Regions from separate parts of the Nocardia sp. NPDC049935 genome, predicted to be linked through region 3. Evidence: riboswitches for the same ligand, from Rfam matches in the RefSeq annotation. Region 3 holds a riboswitch; each other region holds the start of a gene.

Region 1 (5,035 bases), on a different contig from region 3:
CCTGCCCGCGACCGGTTCGGTGGCGGCCCTGATCACCCGCGCCACCGGCCGCGACCCCTACTACATCGGCAAACCGAATCCGCTGATGATGCGGTCGGCGCTACGCCGGATCGACGCCCACTCCCAGAGCAGCGTGATGATCGGCGACCGGATGGACACCGATGTGATCTCGGGGATGGAGGCCGGTATGCGCACCATCCTGGTGACCACCGGTATCTCCACGAAAACCTCCGTGGAGCACTATCCCTACCGGCCGACCATGGTGCTCGACTCGGTCGCCGAACTGGCGGGCCGGGTCCGGACCCCGTTCTGAGATTCTGGAGCGGCTCCGCCGCTCGAGGTTCGGCCCTCGTGAGCGCCTGCTGTCGGCCCTCGAGACTCGCGGCTGCGCCGCATGCGCTTCGAGGGCCGACAGCAGGCGCGGGCCGAACCCGTTCGATGCCTCGCTGCGCCTCGGCACCGGGACAGTGGGCCTGAGCCCGGTTCGAATTCGAATCGGGGCAGGGGTCGTGCGGATGCCGGGGGCCGGTGCGGGCGCTCCAGCGTGCTCTCACCTTTGTCCACATGGTCGCACCCCATGGGGTGGGGCCCGCCCGGTTCTGGAGCGACCAGAGGAAGGGAGCGCAGCGACCGACCGCCGGGAGTGAAGAACCGGGCTACCAGGGGCCCCACCCTCGAGGCGCGGAGCGCCTCCAAAATCACAGCCCCACCCTCGAGCGGCGGAGCCGCTCCAAAATTACAGCGCCCGGTCCAGGTCGCCCAGGAGGTCCTCGATGTCCTCGAGGCCGACCGAGAGCCGGACCACCCCGTCCGACAGTCCGATTCCGGCGCGCCCTTCCGGTCCCATCGCCCGGTGGGTGGTGGTCGCGGGGTGGGTGATGAGGGATTTCGCGTCGCCGAGGTTGTTGGAGATATCGACGATGCGCAGGCCGTTGAGTACTTCGAAGGCCCGTTTCTTGGCCTCGTCCGCGTTCGCCTTCAGTTCGAAGGTGACCACGGTGCCGCCGCCGCTCATCTGGGAGGTGGCCAGTGCGTACTGCGGGTGGGTTTCGAGGAAGGGGTACCGCACCCATTCCACCGCGGGGTGTTCGTCCAGGTAGCGGGCGATGCGCAGGGCCGAATCGGTGGACTGCCGTACGCGCAGCGGCATGGTTTCCAGGCCTTTGAGCAGCGTCCAGGCGTTGAAGGGGCTGAGCGCCGGGCCGGTGTGGCGCATCAGCGTTTTGACCGGGCCGTCGATGTATTCGGCGGAGCCGAGGATCGCGCCGCCCAGGACCCGGCCCTGGCCGTCGATATGTTTGGTGCCCGAGTACACGAGTACATCGGCGCCGAGGTCGAAGCCGCGCTGCAGCAGCGGGGTGGCGAAGACATTGTCCAGGACCACCTGGGCGCCGGCGGCGTGGGCGAGTTCGCTGACCTTGCGCACATCCACCAGCGTCTGCATCGGGTTGGCGGGCGTTTCGAAGAACACCGCCGTGGTGGGGACCGACAGTGCCGCCTCCCACTGGCCGAGGTCCTCACCGTCGACGAAAACGGTTTCCACACCCCAGCGCGGCAGGATCTCGTTGCAGACCACGAAACATGATCCGAACAGGCTGCGCGCCGCCACCAGCCGGTCGCCGGCCTTCAGCAGGGCGCCGAGGGCGACGAAGACCGCGGCCATACCGCTGGCGGTGGCGAAACAGGCTTCGGCGCCGTCGAGCAGCCGCATCCGTTCCTGGAACATCTCCACGGTCGGGTTGCCGTAGCGGGAGTACACGAAATGCGGGAGGTCGCCGGTGAACGCGGCTTCGGCGTCCTCGGCGCTGGCGTAGACGAACCCGGAGTTCAGGTAGAGCGCCTCGGAGGTCTCCTCGAAACCGGAGCGGTTGAGCCCGCCGCGGACGCCGAGCGTCGCCGGTCCGACACCTTCGGGCAGGGCGCGCTCGAACGCACCGCCGCCGATCACGACTGCCGCCAGGGCAGGCCGTCGGCCCGCCAGCCCGACTCGCCACGATGGCCGAATTCGTCGAGCGGCCCTTCGAAGCCTTCGGTGACGTTGTACGAGGGGGCGATACCCGCGGCGGTGGCGGCGTCGGCGGCATGCGCCGACCGCTGGCCGGACCGGCACAGGAACACCACCGGGGCGTCGGCCGGGCGGTCGCCCAGGGCGCGGCGCAACTGGTCCAGGAATCCCGCGTTGCGGGTGCCGGTGGAATCGACCCATTCGACCAGCACGGTCGGGGTGGCGATACCGCTGGTGTCGGGAACGCCGACGAACTTCCATTCGGCTTCGGTGCGCACGTCCACCAGGACGGCGTCGGGATGCCCGGTGAGCAGTTCCCATGCCTGCTTCGGCTCGATATCCCCTGCGTAACTCATACGTGGTACCTCCTGCGAATCCGCACTTGCCGCATCCGTTCGATGCACGCCAGGTCGTCACCCGGAGCACCCCACCGCGGAGGAGGGTTGCCGACCAGCGAGCCGGGGCTTGGCGCTGGCACTCATGACCTAAGGGATGAGATTGCCCGCCGCGCCCCGTCGTGTCAAACCCCGGTTGACGGGCCGGGTGAAAGCTATTCGACCGGCTGGTTGCACACCTTCCACTCGCCGTCGGCCTTGAACAGCCACCAGGTCGCGGTTCTTTCCTCGCCTTCGACGCGGCTGGTCACCTCGATGGTCGCGTTCTCGCCGTTGACCTGGACGGCGCCGAATCTCTCGATCTCGACGTCCTTCCCGGTTTCGCCGGGTTTCAGCTGCCCGGCCAGCGGTGAGCGGGCGGGCACGAACCCGGGGCAGACCGCCTCCCGCGGCGGTTCCGGCCCGAAGCGGCTGCTCGCGTCGCCGAACTCACGGACCGCTCCGGCGATGCGGTCGGATTCTGTGACATTTTTCTCAGCGGGCGCCACCAGCCCGGCGATCAGCACACCACCCAGGACCAGGGCCGCGAGTACCGCGGCCACGATGAACGGGGTGATCGTGCGCGGTGCCTCGTCGCCGCCCGTTTCGGCGGCCGGCTGCTCCTCGGTGGGTCCGGGATCGCTCATACAGACGATCATCCCTGGTCCCCGGATCGGCGTGTGCCCGCACCCCGATAGAATCGCGGGTGAGGCGGGTGCTGCTGCACGGCAGTCACCGCGGAGACGTGGGAAGACCGACGGCGAACGAGCCGCCCGCGCAAGGCGGGGCGATGGTGCAGACAGGCCGCGCGTCAACTTAGCCTAAGCTAACAACAACGCCAGTGAATCTCTCGACCGATAAGGGTGCGCGAAACTGATGACCGAGCAGAAGGAAGCGAACCGCCCGCTTCGGATCGCGATCGTGGGAGCCGGTCCGGCCGGGATCTATGCCGCCGACGCACTGATGAAGTCGGACGCCGACGTGTCGATCGATCTGTTCGAGCGGATGCCCGCGCCGTTCGGACTGATCCGCTACGGCGTCGCGCCGGACCATCCCCGCATCAAGGGGATCGTGACCGCGCTGCACAAGGTGCTGGACAAGGAGCAGGTCCGGCTGCTGGGCAATATCGACTACGGCACCGATATCACCCTCTCGGATCTGAAGCGCTTCTACGACGCGGTGATCTTCTCCACCGGCGCCAACGCCGACCGTGCGCTGCCGATCCCGGGTATCGACCTGGACGGTTCCTACGGCGCCGCCGATTTCGTGTCCTGGTACGACGGCCACCCGGATGTGCCGCGGACCTGGCCGCTGGACGCGGAGAAGGTCGCGGTGCTCGGCGTCGGCAATGTGGCGCTCGACGTGGCGCGCGTACTGGCCAAGACCGGTGACGAACTGCTGCCGACCGAGATCCCGCCGAACGTCTACGAGGGCCTCAAGGCGAACAAGGCCGTCGAGGTGCACGTGTTCGGGCGGCGCGGTCCGGCGCAGGCGAAGTTCACGCCCCTGGAACTGCGCGAACTGGATCATTCCCCGACGATCGAGGTGATCGTCGATCCCGAGGACATCGACTACGACGAGGGCTCGGAAGCGGCGCGGCGGCATTCCAAGCAGGTCGATATGGTCGCCAACACCCTCGAACAGTGGGCCATCCGGGATCAGGGCGATCGCCCGCACAAACTGTTCCTGCACTTCTTCGAATCCCCCTCGGAGATCCTCGGCGAGGACGGCAAGGTCGTGGGCCTGCGCACCGAGCGCACCCAGCTCGACGGCACCGGCAATGTGAAGGGCACCGGCACCTTCAAGGATTGGGATGTGCAGTCGGTGTACCGGGCGGTGGGCTATCTGTCGCAGAACATCTCGGAACTGCCGTTCGACGACCAGGCCGGCGTCATCCCGAACGAGGCCGGCCGGGTGCTGGTCGACGAGAACGCCGACGGCGCGGCCCGGTACATGTCCGGCACCTACGTGACCGGCTGGATCAAACGCGGCCCGGTCGGCCTGATCGGCCACACCAAGGGCGACGCCAACGAGACGGTGGCCTGCCTCGTCGACGACAGCGTGAACTTCACCCCGGCCGAGAGCCCCGAGCCCGAAGCGGTGCTGGAGTTCCTGGAGGGCCGGGGTATTCCGTTCACCACCTGGGCGGGCTGGTACCGGCTCGACGCCCACGAGCGGTCGCTCGGCGAGCCCGAGGGCCGGGAGCGGGTCAAGGTCGTGGAGCGCGAAGACATGCTGCGCGCGAGCGAACCGCACAAGGTATGAGTCGCGGCCCGCTCCTGCCGGTTCAGTGCTGGGAGGAGCGGGCGCCCCGATCTATCAGGCATGCTGTATCAGTGTTCGATGCCCATGTGCACATCATCGATCCGCGTTTTCCGCTGATCGAGAACGAGGGCTACCTGCCGGAGCCCTATACCGTCGCCGACTACCGGCGCCGGATGGCGCGGTACCGGCCGTCCGGTGGCGCGGTGGTCAGCGCGTCGTTCCAGAGCAACGATCAGAGTTATCTGCGTGCGGCACTGGCCGAATTGGGGCCGGGCTGGGTCGGCGTGACCAGGCTGGATCTGGACGCCACCGATTCCGAGATCCTCGATCTGCACGCGGCCGGGGTCCGGGCGGTGCGGTTCAATCTCAAACGCGCCGCTGCCGATATCAC
Region 2 (5,035 bases), on a different contig from region 3:
ATGCGGTCCGCGGCGCACGGGCGTGGGCGCTCCGGCGATTCCCTCGCTCGCGAATCGTGGCTCTCGTACTCAGAAAGTCAGATTATCTAGTTCGAAGTCTTGATATGCGTAAATCGACAATTCGATTCTCACACCACCCGGGACCACGGCTTTCCCCTGCCCGGACCCGGCCGTATGCTCGGAAGCGGTTCTCGGGCCGGGCCCTCGGCCCGCGTCGGTGAGTCTGCGCAGTACAGGTAATCCCACGATCTCTAGGCACCCGACCCAGGAGCATCGTCATGACCGAGCGCATCGCAGGAATCACGATCCCCGACAGCGGGCTCGTCGCGGAGGCCACCGAACTGGTCCGCGATACCGCGCCGCCGCTGCTGTTCCACCACTCCCGCCGGGTCTACCTGTTCGGGATGCTCCAGGGCCGGCGGCGCGGCCTGGAGCCCGACCCCGAACTGCTGTATGTCGGCGCCCTGTTCCACGATCTCGGGCTGACCGACAGATACCGCACCGCCGACCGGCGCTTCGAAATCGACGGTGCGGCAGAAGCGCGCCGTTTCCTCATCGATCACGGTATCGATGCCGCGTCGGCACAGCGGGTGTGGACCGCCATCGCGCTGCACACCACACCCGGCGTTCCCGAACATATGGAGGCCGAGATCGCGCTGGTCACGGCCGGAGTCGAAACCGACGTGCTCGGAATCGGCTACCGGGATCTGGACCCGGCCGATATCCGGGAGGTGGTGGCCGCGCATCCGCGGCCGGACTTCAAGAAGCAGATCCTCGCCGCGTTCACCCACGGTTTCGCCGACCGGCCCGACACCACATTCGGCACCGTCAACGCCGATGTGCTCGCCCACTTCCTGCCCGGTTTCCGGCGTACCGATTTCGTCGAGGTCATCGAGAACAGTCCCTGGCCGGAATGAGCGCCGATCTCAGACGCAGGGCGCGGCGCCCGCCGCCCCGCCGGCGGTCAGTCCCGGGCGGGTCTCCGGCACCGGATCCCAGTGTCCGCCCACACCCGTGTAATGCCAGGCCGGACCGTCGGCGACCAGGGCGCGCACCGCGTCGAGCAGCCGGTCGACATGGGCCTCGGTGGTACCCAGCCCGATACTCGCGCGCAGACCCGCCTCGATTCCGAACCGCGCCAGCAGCGGGTGGGCGCAGAACCGGCCGTCCCGGACGCCGATCGCGTGTTCGGCCGACAGATACGCCGCGACCCGGCCGGGCTCGTACCCGGCCACCGTGAAGGCCACGATCCCGACACAGTCGCCGGTATCCGGCCAGATCCGCAGGCAGCGCACGCCCGCGATATCGGCCAGACCGGCCCGCAGCCGTCCGGTGAGCGCACGCTCCCGGGTCTCGGCCGCATCGCGGGATTCGGCCAGTGCGTCGCAGGCGGCGGCCAGGGCCGCGGCCCCCAGGACGTTCGGTGATCCCGCCTCGTGCCGGTGCGGCGCGGCCGCCCAGCTCGCACTGTCGGCCGTCACCTCGGTGACCGCGCCGCCACCGGCCAGATACGGCGGCGCCGCGTCGAGCCAGTCGCGCCGGCCGGCGAGCACGCCCGCGCCGAACGGCGCATACAGTTTGTGCCCGGACAGTGCCAGATAGTCGATACCGGCGGCCCGCAGGTCGATCCGCCGGTGCGGCGCCAGCTGCGCGGCGTCCACCAGGATCCGCGCCCCGCACTGATGGGCCAGCGCGGCGAGCCGCTCCAGCGGCAGCACCTCGCCGGTCACATTCGAGGCCCCGGTCACCGCGAGCAGCGCCGCGGGTTTCGCGCACAGTTCGGCGGCCAGCCGGCGCAAGGTCTCCTCGACGGTATCCGCGGCCCGCACCACCCGGCGGCCGTGCCGCTGCCACGGCAGGAAGTTCGCGTGATGTTCGATATCGAGCACCACGGTATCGCCGGGCACACAGCTCGCGAGCAGATTCAGCGCGTCGGTGGTGTTGCGGGTGAACACCACGACCTGATCGGTATCGCAGCCCAGGAACCGGCCCACCGTCTCCCGCGACGCCTCGTAGCACCGGGTGGAGATCCGCGAGGCGTAACCGGCGCCCCGGTGCACGCTCGCGTAGTAGGGCAGCAGTTCGGCGACCCGCGCGGCGACGCCGGACAGAGCGGGCGCGCTCGCCGCGTAGTCGAAGTTCGCGTAGTCGAGTTCACCGCCCTGTACCAGCGGCACCCGCAGGTCGTCGCCGGTCACCCGGGCGGGGGCGCAGGTGGGGTCGAGTACAGCGGTCATCGGGCAATCCCTTCGTGGAGGGACTCCGGAGCCATCGGAGAACGGAGTCCGCGCTTGCCGCGCTCGGTCGAGCCGCGGCCCGGTCGTCACCCGGGGCACCCCACCGCGGAGGAGGGTTGCCGGCCAGCAAGCCGGGGCTTGACGCTGGCACTCATGACCTGATCCGAAACCTTTGCAGACACCTCGCGGGCTTGTCAACCGCGCCGCACCGTGCCCGCGCGATCCGCCCGGCACCGGGCCGTCGCCTCCTTCGGATCACGGTGATCGAGTCCGTGGACCCGGAAACTTCGGCGGCGCACCATATCCCGTGCGGCCACGAGTCGCCGTTGGTCATCCGCCGCCGACCCCCAGGAATATGCCGATGAGCGCCGAATTTCTCTGGTACATCCCGAACCAGGCCCGGCCCGGGCATCGCGGCGAACCGGTGACCGACGATCACAACAGTATCGGGACGCTGACCACCCAGGCCGAAGCGCTGGAACAGCACGGATGGACCGGTGCACTACTCGGCACCGGCTGGGGCCGGCCCGACACCTTCACGGTCGCGACCGCGCTCGCCGCCCGGACCACCACCTTCGAGCCGCTAATCGCGGTCCGGCCCGGTTATTGGCGCCCCGCGCATTTCGCCTCCGCCGCCGCGAGTCTCGATCACCTCACCGGTGGCCGGGTGCGCGTCAATATCGTCTCCGGTAAGGACGATCTCGCCGCCTACGGTGAAAGCGAGGACGACCAGGCGGACCGCTATGCCCGCACCCGCGAGTTCATGCAGCTGGTCCGCCGGTTGTGGACCGAGGACAACGTCACCTATCGCGGTGACCACTACCGGGTCACCGATTCCACCGTCGAACCGCGGATCGCCGCGCGACCGGGCCGGCCGCATCCGCTGCTGTACTTCGGCGGCGCGTCGGCGGCGGCCGAACGCGTCGCCGCCGCCGAAGCCGATGTGCAGTTGTTCTGGGGCGAACCCCTGTCCGGCGTCCGCGAGCGGATCGACCGGCTGCGCGCCCTGAGCGACGAACTGGGCCGCCGGCACGCGCCGCTGCGATTCGGGCTGCGGATCACCACCTTCGTCCGCGATACCACCGAACAGGCCTGGGCCGAGGCGGAAGCGAAGGTCGCCGCGATGGCCGCCGCGTCCGGCGCCGCGCCGCGCCGCCACGCCGCGGTGGGCCAGCAGCGCCTGCTCGACCTCGCCGCGCGCGGTGAGGTCCTCGACGACAACCTCTACACCACCCCCGGCACGGTCGGTGGCGGCGGCGCGGCCACCACCTGGCTGGTGGGCTCCGCCGAGGATGTCGCGAAATCGCTGCGCCGCTACCAGGATCTCGGCATCACCCATTTCGTCCTGTCCGATACTCCGTACCTGCGGGAGATCCGCCGGCAGGGCACCCGGCTCCTGCCGCTGCTCCGCGACTGAGCCGGGTACAGGGCCGATCAGAGATTCAGTCCGGTGCCGTGGATTCCGTGTTCGTCGATCAGCGCGAGTTCGTCGTCGGTGAGTTCCGGGAAATCCACCGCGGCGATATTGTGATCGAGCTGCGCGGTACTGCTGGCACCGATCAGCGCAGAGGTGACCTCCGGCCGTCGCAGCACCCATTGGAGGGCGAGCTGGGCCAGCGACTGCCCCCGGGCCGCCGCGAGTTTCGCGAGTTCGGCGGTCCGCGCCCGGTAGGTCTCGTCGATCACATCCGGTGACAGGAAGGTGCTGTTCTGCGCCCGCGCGCCGTCGGGGATACCGTCCAGGTATTTATCGGTGAGCAGGCCTTGGGCCAGCGGCGAGTACACGATGACCCCGAACCCGTCCTGGTCGGCGGTCTCCAGCAGGCCGTTGCGCTCGGGCCGCCGGTCGTAGATCGAGTACCGGGCCTGGTGGATGAGCAGGGGGACACCGGCCGCGCGGAGCAGTTCGGCGGCGGCGTGGGCGCGTTCGGGCGGATAGTTCGAGATCCCCACGTAGAGCGCTTTACCCTGCTGGACGGCCGAGACCAGCGCGCCCACGGTCTCCTCCAGGGGCGTACCGGAATCCGGGCTGTGGTGGTAGAAGATATCGACATAGTCGGTGCCCAGATCACGCAGGCTGTGCTCGAGCGAGGTGAGCAGCGATTTCCGCGAACCGCCCCGCAGGTAGGGGCTCGGCCCGATCGGGTTCCCGGCCTTGGTCGACAGGATGAGTTCGTCGCGGTAGCGCGCGAGATCGGCGCCCAGAACGCGCCCGAAGTTCTGCTGGGCGGCGCGATGCGGCGGACCGTAGCGGTCGGCGTTGTCGAAATGGGTGATGCCGAGATCGAAGGCCCGCAGGATGATCTCGCGCTGGGTCGCGGCGGAATAGTCGCTGCCGAATTTCTGCCACAGACCGAAGGAAAAGGCGGGGAGGTCGAGACCGGAATTCCCGGTGCGCCGGTAGGGGATTCTCTCGTATCGGTTACCGGCGGCGGTATAGGACAGGTCGTGGGGTCCGTAGCTCATCACACCAGTCGACCACCCGCCGGCCCGGCGGGCGATGGGTCCGCTCAGCCTGATCGAAACCACGCCGGGTCTGCCACGACCGGGCCGGCTAGGGGGAAGGGACCGGTCAGCGCAGCGGAAAACCCCGGGCGGCCAGCGATTCACGCAGACGGTCGCGCCCTTTGAGCGATTCCGCCGACGCGAGCCGGGCCAGCACCCGTTCCGACCACGAGTGCGCAAGATCCTGTTCGGCGTAGAACTGCGCGATACGGCGTTCGTACTCGCTCAAATGCTCGCGCCGGCCGTCCGCGGAATAGGTCTCCTCGTGCAGGACCGCGGCCTGCGGCAGGCGT
Region 3 (5,035 bases):
CCAGCAGGCGACCTTGCGCAGGCTCACGATATCGGGGACCCAGCGCTGCTGCTGGGCGAGTGTGCCCCGGGACAGGATGGTGGCGCCGCCGAGCCCGGTGCTCACCCCGAGCGAACTGCACAGGCCCATACACACACCCGAGAGCTCACTGGTCAGCACCGCCATCATGGTCTGCTGATCGAACCCGCTGTCCGACGGCTCCCGGTGCTGCGCGGCGGGCTTCTCCACACCGTCGGCGGCGGCCTGTTTGGCCGCCAGTTGCTTGTTCAGGGCCTCCTCGGCCATGGCGCCGATACCGAAATCCGCGTACAGCTTGCGCAGGATCGGATAGGGCAGCATCTCGCCGCTGTCCAGGGCGTCCAGGTTCGGGCGCACTTCCTTGTCGATGAACGTCCGCACCGCGTCGCGGACCATCAGGTCGGTATCGGACCATTCGAACATCGTCGTCCTCCGGTATCACCAGCAGCATTACGGTGTAAACCACCGGGCGGACGCTCCACTGCGCCCGCCTTGTTGACAGCCTGCCAGTTTTCCGGCGGCCGCGCTGCCTTTCGGTCCCGGCACCGCCCCGGAACGCGAGAACGCCATGCATGACAACAGCCCGTTGTGCCATGCATGGCGTTCGTACGGATATCACCGCCCGGCGTACCGGGCGAGGATCAGCGCAGTGCGCGCGCCAGGTTGGCGTCCAGTGCGGCGAGGAACTCCTCGGTGCTCAGGTAGCCCTGGTCGCCACCGACCAGCAGTGCGAGATCCTTGGTCATCTGCCCGCCCTCGACGGTCTTGATGACCACGTCCTCGAGGGTCTGCGCGAAGCCGATCACCTCGGGGGTGTTGTCCAGCTTGCCGCGGTGTTCGAGGCCGCGGGTCCAGGCGAAGATCGACGCGATCGGGTTGGTCGAGGTCGGCTTGCCCTGCTGGTGCTGACGGTAGTGCCGGGTGACGGTGCCGTGCGCGGCCTCGGCCTCACAGGTCTGGCCGTCCGGGGTCAGCAGCACCGAGGTCATCAGACCCAGCGAACCGAAGCCCTGGGCGACGGTATCGGACTGCACATCGCCGTCGTAGTTCTTGCACGCCCAGACGTAGCCGCCCTCCCACTTCATGGAGGAGGCGACCATATCGTCGATCAGCCGGTGCTCGTAGGTGAGGCCGGCCGCCTCGAACTGGCTCTTGAACTCGGCCTCGAACACTTCCTCGAAGGTGTCCTTGAACATGCCGTCGTAGGCCTTGAGGATGGTGTTCTTCGTCGACATGTAGACGGGGTAGTTCTGCTGCAGGCCGTAGTTGAACGAGGCCCGCGCGAAATCCTCGATGGACTTCTTGAAGTTGTACATACCCATCACGACGCCGCCGTCTTCCGGCATCTGCACGACCTCGTGCACGATCGGCTCGCTGCCGTCCTCGGGGGTGAAGGTGAGGGTGACGGTGCCGGCCTGGAAGACCTTGAAATCGGTGGCGCGGTACTGGTCGCCGAAGGCGTGACGGCCGATGATGATCGGCTTGGTCCAGCCCGGAACCAGACGCGGGACGTTGGAGATGATGATCGGGGCGCGGAAGATGGTGCCGCCGAGGATATTGCGGATGGTGCCGTTGGGTGAACGCCACATCTTCTTGAGACCGAACTCTTCGACGCGGGCCTCGTCAGGAGTGATCGTCGCGCATTTGACGCCGACACCGTGCTGTTTGATGGCGTTGGCCGCGTCGACCGTGACCTGGTCGTCGGTCTTGTCGCGGTACTCGATGCCGAGGTCGTAGTACTCGAGGTTCAGGTCGAGGTACGGGTGGATCAGCTTGTCCTTGATGAACTGCCAGATGATCCGGGTCATCTCGTCGCCGTCGAGTTCGACGACGGTGCCTTCAACCTTGATCTTGGACATGGATCTTCGTGTCCTCCTAAGACTGGTGCCCTCATTGGACGGCCAGGCGAACACGCTTGTGAGCGGACCCCAGCTGTTCAACAGACAACGTATACATCCCGCGTTGTCCACGAGACGTCTGGTGTAACCAAGACGAGCGTACTGCTTGTGGTGTCCTCACGGTGCAGCCAGCCCCGGTCGTGAGATGTCACAGAGTGAGTCGTGCCACAAGATTACCCGGTGGCCCCCGATGCCGATTTCGATCCCCTCGAGGGTCCCGCTACCATGTTGATCAGGTCATGAGCGCCAGCGCCAAGCCCCGGCTCGCTGGCCGGCAACCCTCCTGCTGCGGTGGGGTGCTCCGGGTGATGACCGGGCTTCCGAAAGCCGGGAGCAAGCGCACACGAGGAGGCTGCCGTTATGTCCCGGTGCCGGTCACGTCGATCGTGACACTCCGGCGTTTCGGCGAGCAACCCCCTATTTTCTGGAGCACGATATGACTGTATTTTTGGCGTCGCCTCCGGCGCCGCGGGGTCGGGGCCCTATTGACCCGGTTCTTCACTCCCGGCGGTCGGTCGCTGCGCTCCCTCCCTCTGGTCGCTCCGGAACCGGGCGGGTCCCGACCGGCGTCCGAGCCATTGATACCTGTCAGGTATCGCGTTGTAGGCCGGTTCTGCGCACGGAAGCCGTCGCGTGACGGTGGGCACCGAACGGACCACGGCCCGTCCCGTGGCACAGCTGCCACCACCCGACGGCACGCCGGGTCTCGTCTCGATCGGTGATCTGACGCTGGAGAACGGGGCCCATCTGCCCGATATCCGGCTGACGGTCCAGCGCTGGGGCGAATTGTCCCCGGCCGGGGACAATGTTGTGCTGATCGAGCACGCTCTGACCGGCGACTCCCACGTGGTGGGCGAACCGGATGCCGATCATCCCTCGCCCGGATGGTGGAACGGGATGGTCGGGCCGGGTGCGCCGATCGATACCGACGAATGGTGCGTCGTGGCGACCAACGTGCTCGGCGGCTGCCAGGGCAGTACCGGTCCCGCCTCCGCCGCGCCGGACGGCGCGCCCTGGGGTTCGCGGTTCCCGGAGATCTCCATCCGCGACCAGGTCGCCGCCGAGTTCCGGCTCTTCGATCTGCTCGGCATCGAACGCCTGGCCGCCGCGGTCGGCGGTTCGATGGGCGGTATGCGCGTCCTCGAGTGGATGCTCGGCGCACCGGACCGGCTGGCCGCGGCGCTGGTGCTGGCGGTCGGGGCGCGGGCCACCGCCGACCAGATCGGCACCCAGACCACCCAGATCGCCGCGATCACCGGTGACCCCGACTGGCAGGGCGGGGACTATCACGGCACCGGTCGCGCGCCGATGACGGGAATGGGTATCGCGCGGCGGATCGCGCATCTGACCTACCGCACCGAGGTCGAACTGGACAGCCGGTTCGGCAACAGCCCCCAGCAGGGCGAGGACCCCTGGGACGGCGGCCGCTACGCGGTCCAGAGCTATCTCGAATACCAGGCCGAGAAACTGGGCAAGCGCTTCGATCCCGCCACCTACGTGCTGCTCAGCGAGGCGATGAACCGCCACGATATCGGCCGCGGGCGCGGCGGTATCGAGGCGGCCATGGCCACCGCCGAGGTGCCGTGCATCGTCGGCGGTATCGACTCCGACCGGCTCTACCCGCTGCACACCCAGCGGGAGCTGGCCGAGGGCCTGGCCGGATGCCGCCATTTCGAGGTCATCGCCTCCCGCGACGGCCACGACGGTTTCCTCACCGAGGCGGCGGCCATCGGCAAACTGCTGGTCCAGACGATGAACCTGGCGCGCACTTCCCGCTGACCGCGGGCTATCCCACCCCGAGGGTGTTGATGGTGGCGGCCAGGAACACGATGGAGCTGCCGAGCAGCGTCAGCGCGCCCACGTCGAACGGACGGCTGCGCACGGCGAGCAGGCCGACCCGGGCAGTCGGCAGGCACAGGCGGAACGCCGCGGCGATCAGCGTCGCCCCGCCGAAGAAGAAGGCCCCGCGACGCCAGCGATCCTGAGCGACGAAGACCACGGCGACCAGGATCACGAGTACCACCACGGCCATCGGCAGATGACAGCGCAGGAAACCCCGCCAGCGGTTGCCGGTGCCGGGAGCGTCGTCGGTCAGGATCTCGGCGTCGGTCACGGATGCGATTGTTCCAGACGCGACGGGTCAGGTCTGCGCGACCGGGGCGTACTCCGCGGCGCCGAGGCCGAATGTCCAGGCGACGCCCTCCCGGGCGGTGCGGGTGGCGGGCGGGACCCGCAGCCAGTAGGTGCGGCTGGTGCCGTCCGGCTCGGGGGTGGAATTGACCACCTCCACCATCACCACGTCCTCGTCGCCGGTCAGCGCGATCCGCCACAGGATCCCGGTCTCGTCGCGCTGCAGCGGCTCGGCGCCGGATTCCGTGAGGTAACGCTCGTAGCCGTAGTGCTCGAGCATGACGCGCCGCAGTTCCGCGTTCTCCTCGGTGCGGATGCGGTCGGCGGTGAGTGTGGCCAGTTCGGCGAGGAACTCACCGGGCACCGGCATCCCGCGCCAGGCGTAGAGGGCGAACCCGTCGGCGTACCCGACGGCGGGGCCGTCGGCGCGATCCAGCCGGCCGGCCTCGTCGCGGTGCAGGGCGGTGGGGCGTTCACTGAGCACCGCGAGGTTCTCGTAGGGCCACCACCAGCCCGCTTCCCGCGCCACGGCTGCCAGACCCGCCAATGCCGACCCCGCACCGGCATCGAAGGCGGACAGCCACGCGGCGTCGTGCTGACCCAGCACCGCGTCCAGCAGCAGCAGACGAATACGCGGTTCCCGCGCGGAGGCGGTCGGCTCCGAGTCCCGCGGGCTCCGCTGTTCCGGGCCGCTCGCGGACTCCGGGAGCAGGCCCGCGACCACCGCGTCACGGATTCGCGTCACCACCGGATCGGTCAGTTCCCACAGACCGGCTCCCTCGGCCTGCCAGTGCCGGGCGAACCCGCGCGGGCCCAGTTCGGTGTGCAGCCGTTCCCGGGCGGCCGCCCAGGGCGCGGTGCGAACCGCTTCCCGCACCGACCTCCCCGCCTCGTCTGCGAGCGGCTTCGCGTCGAGCAGCCGCACCGCCTCGAGCGGCGATCGCACCCAGATGATCCGTTCCGGCGCGCGCAGGCCGGCCCGCTCGTAG

The links. A riboswitch is a leader RNA that binds a small molecule or an ion and turns the genes downstream of it on or off. The one in region 3 is predicted to bind S-adenosylmethionine.
Region 1: linked by a shared signal. The riboswitch ahead of ACZ6SF_RS10835 (rhodanese-like domain-containing protein) and the one ahead of metX (homoserine O-acetyltransferase MetX) in region 3 are both predicted to bind S-adenosylmethionine.
Region 2: linked by a shared signal. The riboswitch ahead of ACZ6SF_RS08040 (aminotransferase class V-fold PLP-dependent enzyme) and the one ahead of metX (homoserine O-acetyltransferase MetX) in region 3 are both predicted to bind S-adenosylmethionine.

The regions. Positions count from the first base shown of each region.
Region 1 is NZ_JBVJHV010000002.1:562,102-567,136, forward strand. It holds gene ACZ6SF_RS10825 (HAD-IIA family hydrolase) at 1-313, shown strand, start outside; gene ACZ6SF_RS10830 (O-succinylhomoserine sulfhydrylase) at 737-1,948, opposite strand; gene ACZ6SF_RS10835 (rhodanese-like domain-containing protein) at 1,945-2,361, opposite strand; SAM riboswitch class IV at 2,379-2,491, opposite strand; gene ACZ6SF_RS10840 (Rv0361 family membrane protein) at 2,556-3,026, opposite strand; gene ACZ6SF_RS10845 (FAD-dependent oxidoreductase) at 3,256-4,644, shown strand; gene ACZ6SF_RS10850 (amidohydrolase family protein) at 4,716-5,035, shown strand, end outside.
Region 2 is NZ_JBVJHV010000001.1:1,780,089-1,785,123, forward strand. It holds gene ACZ6SF_RS08035 (HD domain-containing protein) at 279-917, shown strand; gene ACZ6SF_RS08040 (aminotransferase class V-fold PLP-dependent enzyme) at 927-2,237, opposite strand; SAM riboswitch class IV at 2,283-2,396, opposite strand; gene ACZ6SF_RS08045 (LLM class flavin-dependent oxidoreductase) at 2,593-3,654, shown strand; gene ACZ6SF_RS08050 (aldo/keto reductase) at 3,672-4,703, opposite strand; gene ACZ6SF_RS08055 (NADPH-dependent oxidoreductase) at 4,810-5,035, opposite strand, start outside.
Region 3 is NZ_JBVJHV010000005.1:177,214-182,248, forward strand. It holds gene ACZ6SF_RS20695 (acyl-CoA dehydrogenase family protein) at 1-441, opposite strand, end outside; gene ACZ6SF_RS20700 (NADP-dependent isocitrate dehydrogenase) at 660-1,877, opposite strand; SAM riboswitch class IV at 2,152-2,262, shown strand; gene metX (homoserine O-acetyltransferase MetX) at 2,550-3,695, shown strand; gene ACZ6SF_RS20710 (DUF3017 domain-containing protein) at 3,703-3,948, opposite strand; gene ACZ6SF_RS20715 (DUF6745 domain-containing protein) at 4,057-5,035, opposite strand, start outside.